DNA from 3 places in the Burkholderia sp. NLJ2 genome. Region 1 is predicted to be linked to each of the others. Evidence: predicted binding sites of a transcription regulator. Region 1 holds the regulator's gene; each other region holds the start of a gene.
What was found. The regulator HrcA, encoded in region 1, represses chaperone genes, less so after heat shock. The targets are predictions, from matches to a motif close to TTAGCACTCNNNNNNNNNGAGTGCTAA.
Positions count from the first base shown of each region.

Region 2: R9B84_RS04305 (co-chaperone GroES) is a predicted target of HrcA. The motif match lies at 1,351-1,377, and genes of this name have one in related genera.
Region 3: rpoH (RNA polymerase sigma factor RpoH) is a predicted target of HrcA. The motif match lies at 1,101-1,127, and genes of this name have one in related genera.

Region 1 covers NZ_CP137808.1:789,161-792,434, forward strand. The annotation lists gene recN (DNA repair protein RecN) at 1-323, opposite strand, end outside; gene R9B84_RS03615 (NAD kinase) at 342-1,244, opposite strand; gene hrcA (heat-inducible transcriptional repressor HrcA) at 1,376-2,398, shown strand; gene hemH (ferrochelatase) at 2,534-3,274, shown strand, end outside.
Region 2 covers NZ_CP137808.1:948,984-952,257, forward strand. The annotation lists gene R9B84_RS04295 (response regulator transcription factor) at 1-456, shown strand, start outside; gene R9B84_RS04300 (hypothetical protein) at 586-813, shown strand; gene R9B84_RS04305 (co-chaperone GroES) at 1,451-1,744, shown strand; gene groL (chaperonin GroEL) at 1,791-3,274, shown strand, end outside.
Region 3 covers NZ_CP137808.1:3,179,086-3,182,359, forward strand. The annotation lists gene R9B84_RS14670 (nuclear transport factor 2 family protein) at 1-213, opposite strand, end outside; gene R9B84_RS14675 (acyloxyacyl hydrolase) at 259-828, opposite strand; gene rpoH (RNA polymerase sigma factor RpoH) at 1,189-2,124, shown strand; gene cydP (cytochrome oxidase putative small subunit CydP) at 2,476-2,763, shown strand; gene R9B84_RS14690 (cytochrome ubiquinol oxidase subunit I) at 2,753-3,274, shown strand, end outside.

The DNA of each region.
Region 1 (3,274 bases):
GTGCCGTTGATGAACGCGCGCGAACGGCCGTTCGCGTCGATCACGCGGCGCAGCATCACGGTGTCCTCCGCGTCGAACGCGTGTTCGTCGAGCCAGCGCGCGACGCGGTCGTGCGGCGTGAATTCGGCGGTGATGTCGGCGCGGCCGCAGCCGGTGCGCACGACGCTCGCGTCGGCACGTTCGCCGAGCGCGAGGGCGAGGGCGTCGATCAGGATTGATTTCCCGGCACCGGTTTCACCGGAAAAGACGGAAAAGCCGCTGTCGAATTCGAGATCGAGCGCGGCCACGATGACGAAGTCGCGGATCGAGAGGTGGCGGAGCATGGTGTCGGCGGAGGGGCGTCAGAACGCCTTGTCGTCTTCGTTCGATGCGTGTTCGTTCCAGTGCAGCTTCTTGCGCAGCGTCGAGAAATAGCTGTAGCCGACCGGGTGCAGGAACGGCACCGTGTGCTTCGAGCGGCGCACCTCGATCGTGTCGTTCAGTTCGAGCGCGGTGAACGACTGCATGTCGAAGTTCACGTTGACGTCGCGCCCGCCGACGATCTGGATCGCGATCTTCGAATCGTCGGGCAGCACGATCGGCCGGTTCGACAGCGCGTGCGGCGCGATCGGCACGAGCACGATGCCCTGGAGCTGCGGATGGAGGATCGGGCCGGCCGACGACAGCGCGTACGCGGTCGAGCCCGTCGGCGTGGCGACGATCAGGCCGTCCGAACGCTGGTTGTACATGTACCGGCCGTCGACCGACGCGCGCAGCTCGACCATCCCGGAGAAGCCGCTGCGGTTCACGACGACGTCGTTGAACGCGAGCGCGTGGTAGATCGGTTCGCCGTCGCGCATGATCCTGGCCTCGAGCAGCGAGCGCTCCTCGCGCTCGAACTTGCCCGCCAGCATCACGGGGACGAGCGCGTGCATGTCGGCCGCCGCGATGTCCGTGATGAAGCCGAGCCGCCCGTGGTTGATCCCGATCAGCGGCGTCCGGTACGGCGCGAGCTGGCGGCCGATGCCGAGCATCGTGCCGTCGCCGCCCAGCACGACCGCCACGTCCGCACGCGCCCCGATTTCGGCCGGCGTGAGCGCCGGATAGCCGGCGATGCCGAATTCGCGCGCGGTATCGCCTTCGAAGACGACCTCGAAGCCCAGCTTCGCCAGGCTGGCAGCCAGCGTGGCGAGCGGCTCGGCGATGCCGGGCGTGTTGCTCCGGCCGACGAGCGCGACAGTGTTGAACTGATTACCGGTTTTCATGCCGGCATTACACCATAGCTCGTTGACGAAAAGAACCGGCTGTGCGACGGCGGGGCCGGATCGGGCCGGCCCGCGCAATGGTGGCCGACGCCACTCGCCGCGGTCGCGCGGTTGCGCTAAAATTTTCCACCATGCTAGATCCTCGCGCACGAACCCTCCTGAAAACCCTGATCGAACGGTATATCGCCGACGGTCAGCCAGTCGGATCGCGCACGTTGTCTCGTTATTCCGGGCTCGAGTTGAGCCCGGCGACGATCCGCAACGTGATGTCCGACCTGGAGGAGCTCGGCCTTGTGTCGAGCCCGCACACGTCGGCCGGCCGCGTGCCGACGCCGCGCGGCTACCGGCTGTTCGTCGATACGATGCTGACGGTCGAGGCGCCGATCGACGCCGAGGCCGTCGCGCGGCAGGTGCAGAACACGCTGCAGGCCGGCGAGCCGCAGCAGCGGGTGGTCGCGGCCGCCGCGAGCGTGCTGTCGAACCTGTCGCAGTTCGCCGGCGTCGTGCTGACGCCGCGGCGCAGCCACGTGTTCAAGCAGATCGAGTTCATGCGCCTGTCGGACAAGCGCATCCTGCTGATCATCGTCACGCCCGAGGGCGACGTGCAGAACCGGATGCTCGCGACGCCGCGCGACTACTCGCCGTCGCAGCTGACCGAGGCGTCCAATTACATCAACGCGCATTTCGCCGGCCTGTCGTTCGACGAGGTGCGCCGCCGCCTGCGCGACGAGATCGACCAGTTGCGCGGCGACATGACCGCACTGATGCATCTGGCGGTGACGGCCAGCACCGAGGTGCCCGACACCGAGGACACCGTGCTGATTTCCGGCGAGCGCAACCTGCTCGAAGTGGCGGATCTTTCCTCCGACATGGCGCGGCTGCGCAAGCTGTTCGACGTGTTCGACCAAAAGACGGGCCTCCTGCAACTGCTCGACGTGTCGAGCCACGCCCAGGGCGTGCAGATCTTCATCGGCGGCGAATCGACGCTCGTGCCGATCGAGGAAATGAGCGTCGTCACCGCGCCTTACGAGGTGAACGGGCAGATCGTCGGCACGCTCGGCGTGATCGGCCCGACCCGCATGGCGTACAACCGCGTGATACCGATCGTCGACATCACCGCGCGCCTGCTGTCGCTCACGCTGAGCCAGCAATAACCTGCGATCGCCAGCCCGATCCCGCCCCGTCATCGTGCCGCGGCGCCGCCTGTGCCGACAGTCGGCCGAACGGCGCGGGGCGGCCCGCTATAATTGAGAGCCGTCCGGTCCCGTGCCCCGAGCACGTACTTGTCCATGCGTTTCGATCTTGAGCCGCCTTCGAGCATCGCGGCTGCCCATCGCATCGGCGTGCTGCTGATCAATCTCGGCACGCCCGACGCCCCCACGCCGCGCGCGGTGCGGCGCTATCTGGCCGAATTCCTGTCGGATCCGCGGGTCGTCGAGATCCCGCAGGCCGTCTGGCAGGTGCTGCTGCGCACGCTGATCCTGCCGCTGCGCGGCCGCGCGTCCGCGAAGAAATATGCGGCCGTCTGGATGCCCGAGGGCTCGCCGCTGCGCGTGCACACCGAGCGCCAGACCGACGGCGTGCGGCACCTGCTCGTGTCGAACGGCTATCACGTGCTCGTCGACTACGCGATGCGCTATGGCAGCCCGAACATTGCGCAGGCGCTCGCGCAGTTCAAGCGCTCGGGCGTCGAGCGCGTGCTGCTGATGCCGATGTATCCGCAATACTCGGCGTCGACCACGGCCACCGCGTTCGATGCCGCATTCGCCGCGCTCGCGCGCATGCGCAACCAGCCGGAGGTGCGCACGGTGCGGCACTACGCCGACCATCCGGCCTATATCCACGCGCTTGCCGAGCAGGTGCGCCAGTACTGGGCGCAGCACGGCCGGCCCGACTTCGCGGCCGGCGACAAGCTCGTGCTGAGTTTTCACGGCGTGCCGAAGCGCACGCTCGACCTCGGCGATCCCTATCACGACCAGTGCCAGCAGACGGGCGCGCTGCTGATGGCCGTGCTCGGGCTGTCGACGACA
Region 2 (3,274 bases), 160 kb from region 1:
GTGGCTCGAATCAATGCTTTGTTGCGGCGAAATGGTCGCAATAAGAAACTCGATAATAGAATTGAGGTTGGGGCGTATGTTGTGAATCCGCTTATGCGAACCATAGCCCTGCACGGCAAAAACGTTGATTTGACTGCAAAGGAATTTTCCTTGGCAAGTTGCCTGTTCAATAATCTTGGAAGCGTGGTCTCCCGAGATGCCTTGTCGACGCTGGCATGGGGGAGGGCGCTGGATGGAACGTCGCGAAGCCTTGACACCCACATCTATCGACTTCGTCAGAAATTGGCGCTTCGTCCGGAAAACGGCTTTCAATTGAGCGCTGCGTATACGCACGGCTATCGGCTCGATATGGTCGACGATTTCTCGATGGCGGAGAATTTCATGGTCCCTGGTCAGGTCGCGCGGGGTGCGATGACCGAGGGTGCTGCTTCCGGCAGCCTTAAAAATGCCGCTTGATTCGTCCGGTTAATGGGGGGAAGTGAGAGCGATCCGAGGTGTTCCTCGTGGTGATTGGGCGAGCGAGATCTTCGTGACCTGACCCTGCGACAAGACGAGTTCGACGGATGATCTGTCGACGAACGGAACGTGCGGATCTTGCACGGCGTCTGGATTCGGGGCGGGCTGGTGAAGAATACGTGCGAGCGCCACGATGTTTCGGAGCAGAAGTTTGATCGAGGACGCAACAAGCCCGGCGGGGTGAAGGTGGTCGACGTGCGCCGGCGCAGGAAGATCGGATCGGAGAGCGATCGGTTTGAAGCGCCGGATGTCACGACCCGGTCGGATGCGGGGCTCGCGCAAGGCAAGGCATTTTGACCATTCTCTGTGAACATGCGGCTTGGGGGCGGGTTGCGTCCGCGCGCGCAACCCGCCGACGCCGCGCAGCAGAGGACGCTTCTCCTTCCGACCGATGAGCGGTCGATCAGGCGTTCACGACTGCCGGTCAAGTGTCGGCTACGAGGCGGCAGGGCGACAAACTGCTCGGATCCCGAGGGGAGGGCCGCTGTTACGAACTGCCTGCGCCTGGAGCACGACCATATGTTTGCACCCCATTTATTTTGGCCGGACTCGCTCGTGATATACGGGAATCCCCGAGGTGCCACGGCCGCTGCTGCATCGCCATCGCGATGGACCGAGCAAGCAACTCACGGCATCCTCCGGGATGCTGCCGTCGGCGCTCAGGCTTTTTCCTAAGCCATTGTTCTTGCAGGATATATTCATTGCGAATCCTGCCTTTTCCACGTCGCCTCAAGCCCAATCTCAAGCGAACAAAGTACCGGGTCGAGCGAACCTCGCTGCCCCGAAAATTCCTCCGGCTCCCCTTCTTGAATTTGTCAAAACCCGTCCATATAATTAGCACTCGCTGCACGAGAGTGCTAACAATTCTCTGCCGGGCGATTTGCCGGGCAGATTCCCTAAGCGTTCTTCAATCTCAGTCAAGAGAGGAGTGAATATGAACCTTCGTCCTTTGCACGATCGCGTGATCGTCAAGCGTCTGGATCAGGAAACCAAGACCGCCTCGGGCATCGTCATCCCCGAAGCCGCTGCTGAAAAGCCGGATCAAGGCGAGATCCTCGCGGTCGGCCCGGGCAAGCGTGACGACAAGGGTGCCCCGATCGCGCTCGACGTGAAGGTCGGCGATCGCGTCCTGTTCGGCAAGTACGCAGGCCAGACCGTGAAGGTCGACGGCCAGGAACTGCTGGTCATGCGCGAAGAAGACATCATGGCCGTGGTCAACGCTAACTAAGCGTCCACCGACGGTACATATTCCCAAGAATTCAAGGAGTTAGAAGATGGCAGCTAAAGACGTCGTATTCGGCGATTCCGCCCGTTCGAAGATGGTCGAAGGCGTGAACATTCTCGCCAACGCAGTCAAGGTCACGCTGGGTCCGAAGGGCCGCAACGTGGTGCTCGAGCGCAGCTTCGGCGGCCCGACGGTCACCAAGGACGGTGTGTCGGTCGCGAAGGAAATCGAGCTGAAGGACAAGCTCCAGAACATGGGCGCGCAAATGGTCAAGGAAGTCGCTTCCAAAACCAGCGACAACGCAGGCGACGGCACGACGACGGCAACCGTCCTCGCGCAATCGATCGTTCGCGAAGGCATGAAGTACGTCGCATCGGGCATGAACCCGATGGACCTGAAGCGCGGCATCGACAAGGCAGTCGCAGCGGCTGTCGAAGAGCTGAAGAAGATCAGCAAGCCGTGCACGACGAACAAGGAAATCGCACAGGTCGGCTCGATCTCGGCGAACAGCGATTCGTCGATCGGCGATCGCATCGCTGAAGCGATGGACAAGGTCGGCAAGGAAGGCGTGATCACCGTCGAAGACGGCAAGTCGCTGGCCGACGAACTCGACGTCGTCGAAGGCATGCAATTCGACCGCGGCTACCTGTCGCCGTACTTCATCAACAACCCGGACAAGCAAGTCGCCGTCCTCGACAACCCGTTCGTGCTGCTGCACGACAAGAAGGTGTCGAACATCCGTGATCTGCTGCCGGTACTCGAGCAAGTCGCGAAGGCTGGCCGTCCGCTGCTGATCATCGCTGAAGACGTCGAAGGCGAAGCGCTCGCAACGCTGGTCGTCAACAACATCCGCGGCATCCTGAAGACCGTTGCGGTCAAGGCACCGGGCTTCGGCGATCGTCGCAAGGCGATGCTGGAAGACATCGCGATCCTGACCGGTGGTCAAGTGGTTGCGGAAGAAACCGGCCTGACGCTCGAGAAGGCAACGCTGGCAGAACTGGGCCAGGCGAAGCGCATCGAAGTGGGCAAGGAAAACACGACGATCATCGACGGCGCAGGCGAAGCCGTGAACATCGAAGCACGCGTGAAGCAAGTGCGCGCGCAAATCGAAGAAGCGACGTCGGACTACGACCGTGAAAAGCTGCAAGAGCGCGTGGCCAAGCTGGCCGGCGGCGTGGCAGTGATCAAGGTCGGTGCTGCGACCGAAGTCGAAATGAAGGAAAAGAAGGCGCGTGTCGAAGACGCACTGCACGCAACGCGCGCGGCTGTGGAAGAAGGCATCGTGGCAGGTGGCGGCGTCGCGCTGATCCGCGCACGCACCGCGATCGCAGGCCTGACCGGCCTGAACGCCGACCAGAACGCCGGCATCAAGATCGTGCTGCGCGCCATGGAAGAGCCGCTGCGCCAGATCGTCACGAACGGCGGCGAAGAAGCCAGCGTCGTGGTGGCGGCAGTTGCTGCAGGCACGGGCAACTACGGCTACAACGCAGCGACGGGCGAGTACGTCGACATGGTCGAAGCCGGCGTCGTCGA
Region 3 (3,274 bases), 1.2 Mb from region 1:
CACGTCCTGCGACTGGATTTCGATCTGACGATAGCGGCGGCGGCCGGCGACGATGGCGTCGATGAACTGCTGCTTGGTTTCACGTTTGCCGTTGGTGTGCACGAAGAACACCTTGTCCGACAGCAGCGCGTCGAGCGCCTCGCCGTCCCCGTCCACCATCGCCCGGAACCGATCGCGCTCGAGCGCGCGGATCGCATCGACCACCTTCGCCATCGCCTGACTCCTCGGCAACGCGCACGCCGTGCGCGGGCATGCGGATCAGAAGTTGTACTGCACGTAGAACTGGTGGAAATTTATACCAGGATTCGGCTCTTTGATACCCGCGTTAGACACATGTTGAAAACGGTAACCGACCTGATACTGTTGGCGTTCTCCGAACTGTGCGCCGACACCGACGACGTCCACGAACTGGAACGACGTGCCGAGCGAAAGATGGGTGGAGATCGTCGGGGAAGTCAGGAACCGGATGCCGGCGCCGGCCTCGACGAACGGGCGCACCTGGCCCGCGCTCTTGATGAAGCGGAACATCGGCGTCGCCCCGAACTCGCCGAGGCTGCCGTGGACATTGCCGCCCGTGTGCCAGTAGCCGACGTGGCCTTCCATCACGAACGCGAAGTGCCAGCCGCCGATTTCCCACCAGTTCCAGCCCGGATCCCACGCCACGCCGAGATCGGCCTTGTCGATCCCGTGACGATCCGAAAACCCGCCGCCCGCCTGGATCCCCCATCGATCCGCGAACGCCGCACCCGATCCGCCCAGAAGTGACGCCGCCAGCATGGCATGCAGCGCAAGCCGGCTGCGGGGCCGGCGATTCTTCTTATTGTTCATCTGACACTCCAACTTTTTGGGTTGAATGGAGCCTGCCGCGACGGCCTGGCCCGAGCGAACTGAATGGTATGGTAAAGGACTTTTCCGATCGGCATCACGAAGCGAAATGGCTTCCTTCCAAATCGACAAAAATCGGAATCGTCTACTGATTCCCATCAGAAACAACGGTTTACGGAACTTCGATTCACCGCCTTGGTCGCAGATTAGACTATCGATTCGAATATCTCGATAGAAAAATCGGGAACTCAGATGCCCACGCCCGCTCTAAGGAATTAGCACTCGGTTTGTGGGAGTGCTAAGATTGGCCCCGGTCTCTCATTCGAGACCCAGGGTTTGTCCCTGATTCCAAAGGAGTTTTTAGTGAGCAACGCCCTGACCCTTCCGAACACCCTGAGCCCGACGCCGGCCAAGGCCGAATCGGCAGGCTCGCTGGCGCTCGCAGCTCAATCGATGTTGCCGGGCCAGCTTGGCAACATCGATTCGTATATCCAGGCCGTCAATCGCATTCCGCTGCTGACGGCCGAAGAGGAACGCCAGTACGCCACCGAGTTCCGCGAAGACAACAACCTCGACTCGGCGCGCCGCCTCGTGCTGTCGCACCTGCGTCTCGTCGTGTCGATCGCGCGCAACTATCTCGGTTACGGCCTGCCGCACGGCGACCTGATCCAGGAAGGCAACATCGGCCTGATGAAGGCCGTGAAGCGCTTCGATCCGGCCCAGAACGTGCGTCTCGTGTCGTACGCGATCCACTGGATCAAGGCCGAGATCCACGAGTACATCCTGCGCAACTGGCGCATGGTGAAGGTCGCGACGACGAAGGCGCAGCGCAAGCTGTTCTTCAACCTGCGCAGCCACAAGAAGAGCATGCAGGCGATGACGCCCGAGGAAATCGACGGTCTCGCACAAGAGCTCAACGTCAAGCGCGAAGACGTTGCCGAGATGGAAACGCGCCTGTCGGGCGGCGACATCGCGCTCGAAGGGCAGGTGGAAGACGGCGAGGAGTCGTACACGCCGATCGCCTACCTGGCCGACTCGCACAACGAGCCGACCGCCGTGCTCGCCGCGCGTCAGCGCGACACGCTGCAGACGGACGGCATCGCGCAGGCACTCGACGCGCTCGACGCGCGCAGCCGCCGCATCATCGAGGCGCGCTGGCTGCACGTCGACGACGACGGCTCGGGCGGCTCGACGCTGCACGATCTCGCCGCCGAGTTCGGCGTGTCCGCGGAACGCATCCGCCAGATCGAAGCGAGCGCAATGAAAAAGATGCGCACCGCCCTCGCCGAATACGCATAAATCCCCGACGATTCAGAGCGCCTCATCGAAAACCGCTGCCCGACCGGCAGCGGTTTTTTTTCGCCCGTCTTTTGCACGTGCTTTTCACCCGCTTCGCCGTTCGTTTCTCCGCCGATTAATTGACCTGATTCATCAGGTATTAGGCTGTTTGCGGACCCCTTCCGCATAACCTTGATCTGCCTCAAGTTTCGGCCCGCGTTTCGCGACGGTCTGCCGCAGCGCAGCACTCGGCATCGGAAAGCTGTCCTTTTAAAATTGGCATGTCAGGCGCAAAAGGATTAAAACAGCTTCACGGCCGTCATAAATCCGACGTAAAGTCGCCCCCAATCCGACCTAAATCGATTCAGGATAATCGCCTTGATCTCGATCAATAAAGAGCCTGCGCCGCCCCCTCCCCCGCGGCCGGCCGGCGTGATCGGCTGGCGCGCGCGCATCGCCGCGTGGGCTCGCGGGCCGACCCTCGCCCGCGACATCACCGTGGTGCTGATCGTCAAGCTGATCCTCCTGATGTCGCTCAAATACGCATTTTTCAATCATCCGCAGGCCGAGCACATGTCGCTTCCGCCTGCCGCCGTCGCCGAGAAACTGCTCTCGGTACCGGCGCCTGCATCTACCGAGGGAGACCACCATGATAAGTAGTGAAGTCGTCGATCTGTCACGTCTGCAGTTCGGCATCACGGCGCTCTACCACTTCCTGTTCGTGCCGCTGACGCTCGGCCTGTCCTGGCTGCTCGTCATCATGGAAGCCGTCTACGTGATGACCGGCAAACAGGTCTACAAGGACATGACCCAGTTCTGGGGCAAGCTGTTCGGGATCAACTTCGCGATGGGCGTGACGACCGGCATCACGCTCGAATTCCAGTTCGGCACGAACTGGTCGTACTACTCGCACTACGTCGGCGACATCTTCGGCGTGCCGCTCGCGGTCGAAGGCCTGATGGCGTTCTTCCTCGAATCGACGTTCGTCGGCCTGTTCTTCTTCGGCTGGAACCGCCTGTCGAAGGTCAAGCACCTGGTCGTCACGTTCCTCGTCGCGCTCGGCTCGAACCTGTCCGCGCTGTGGATCCTCGTCGCGAACGGCTGGATGAACAACCCGGTCGGCGCCGAGTTCAACTACCAGACGATGCGCATGGAGATGACGAACCTGTTC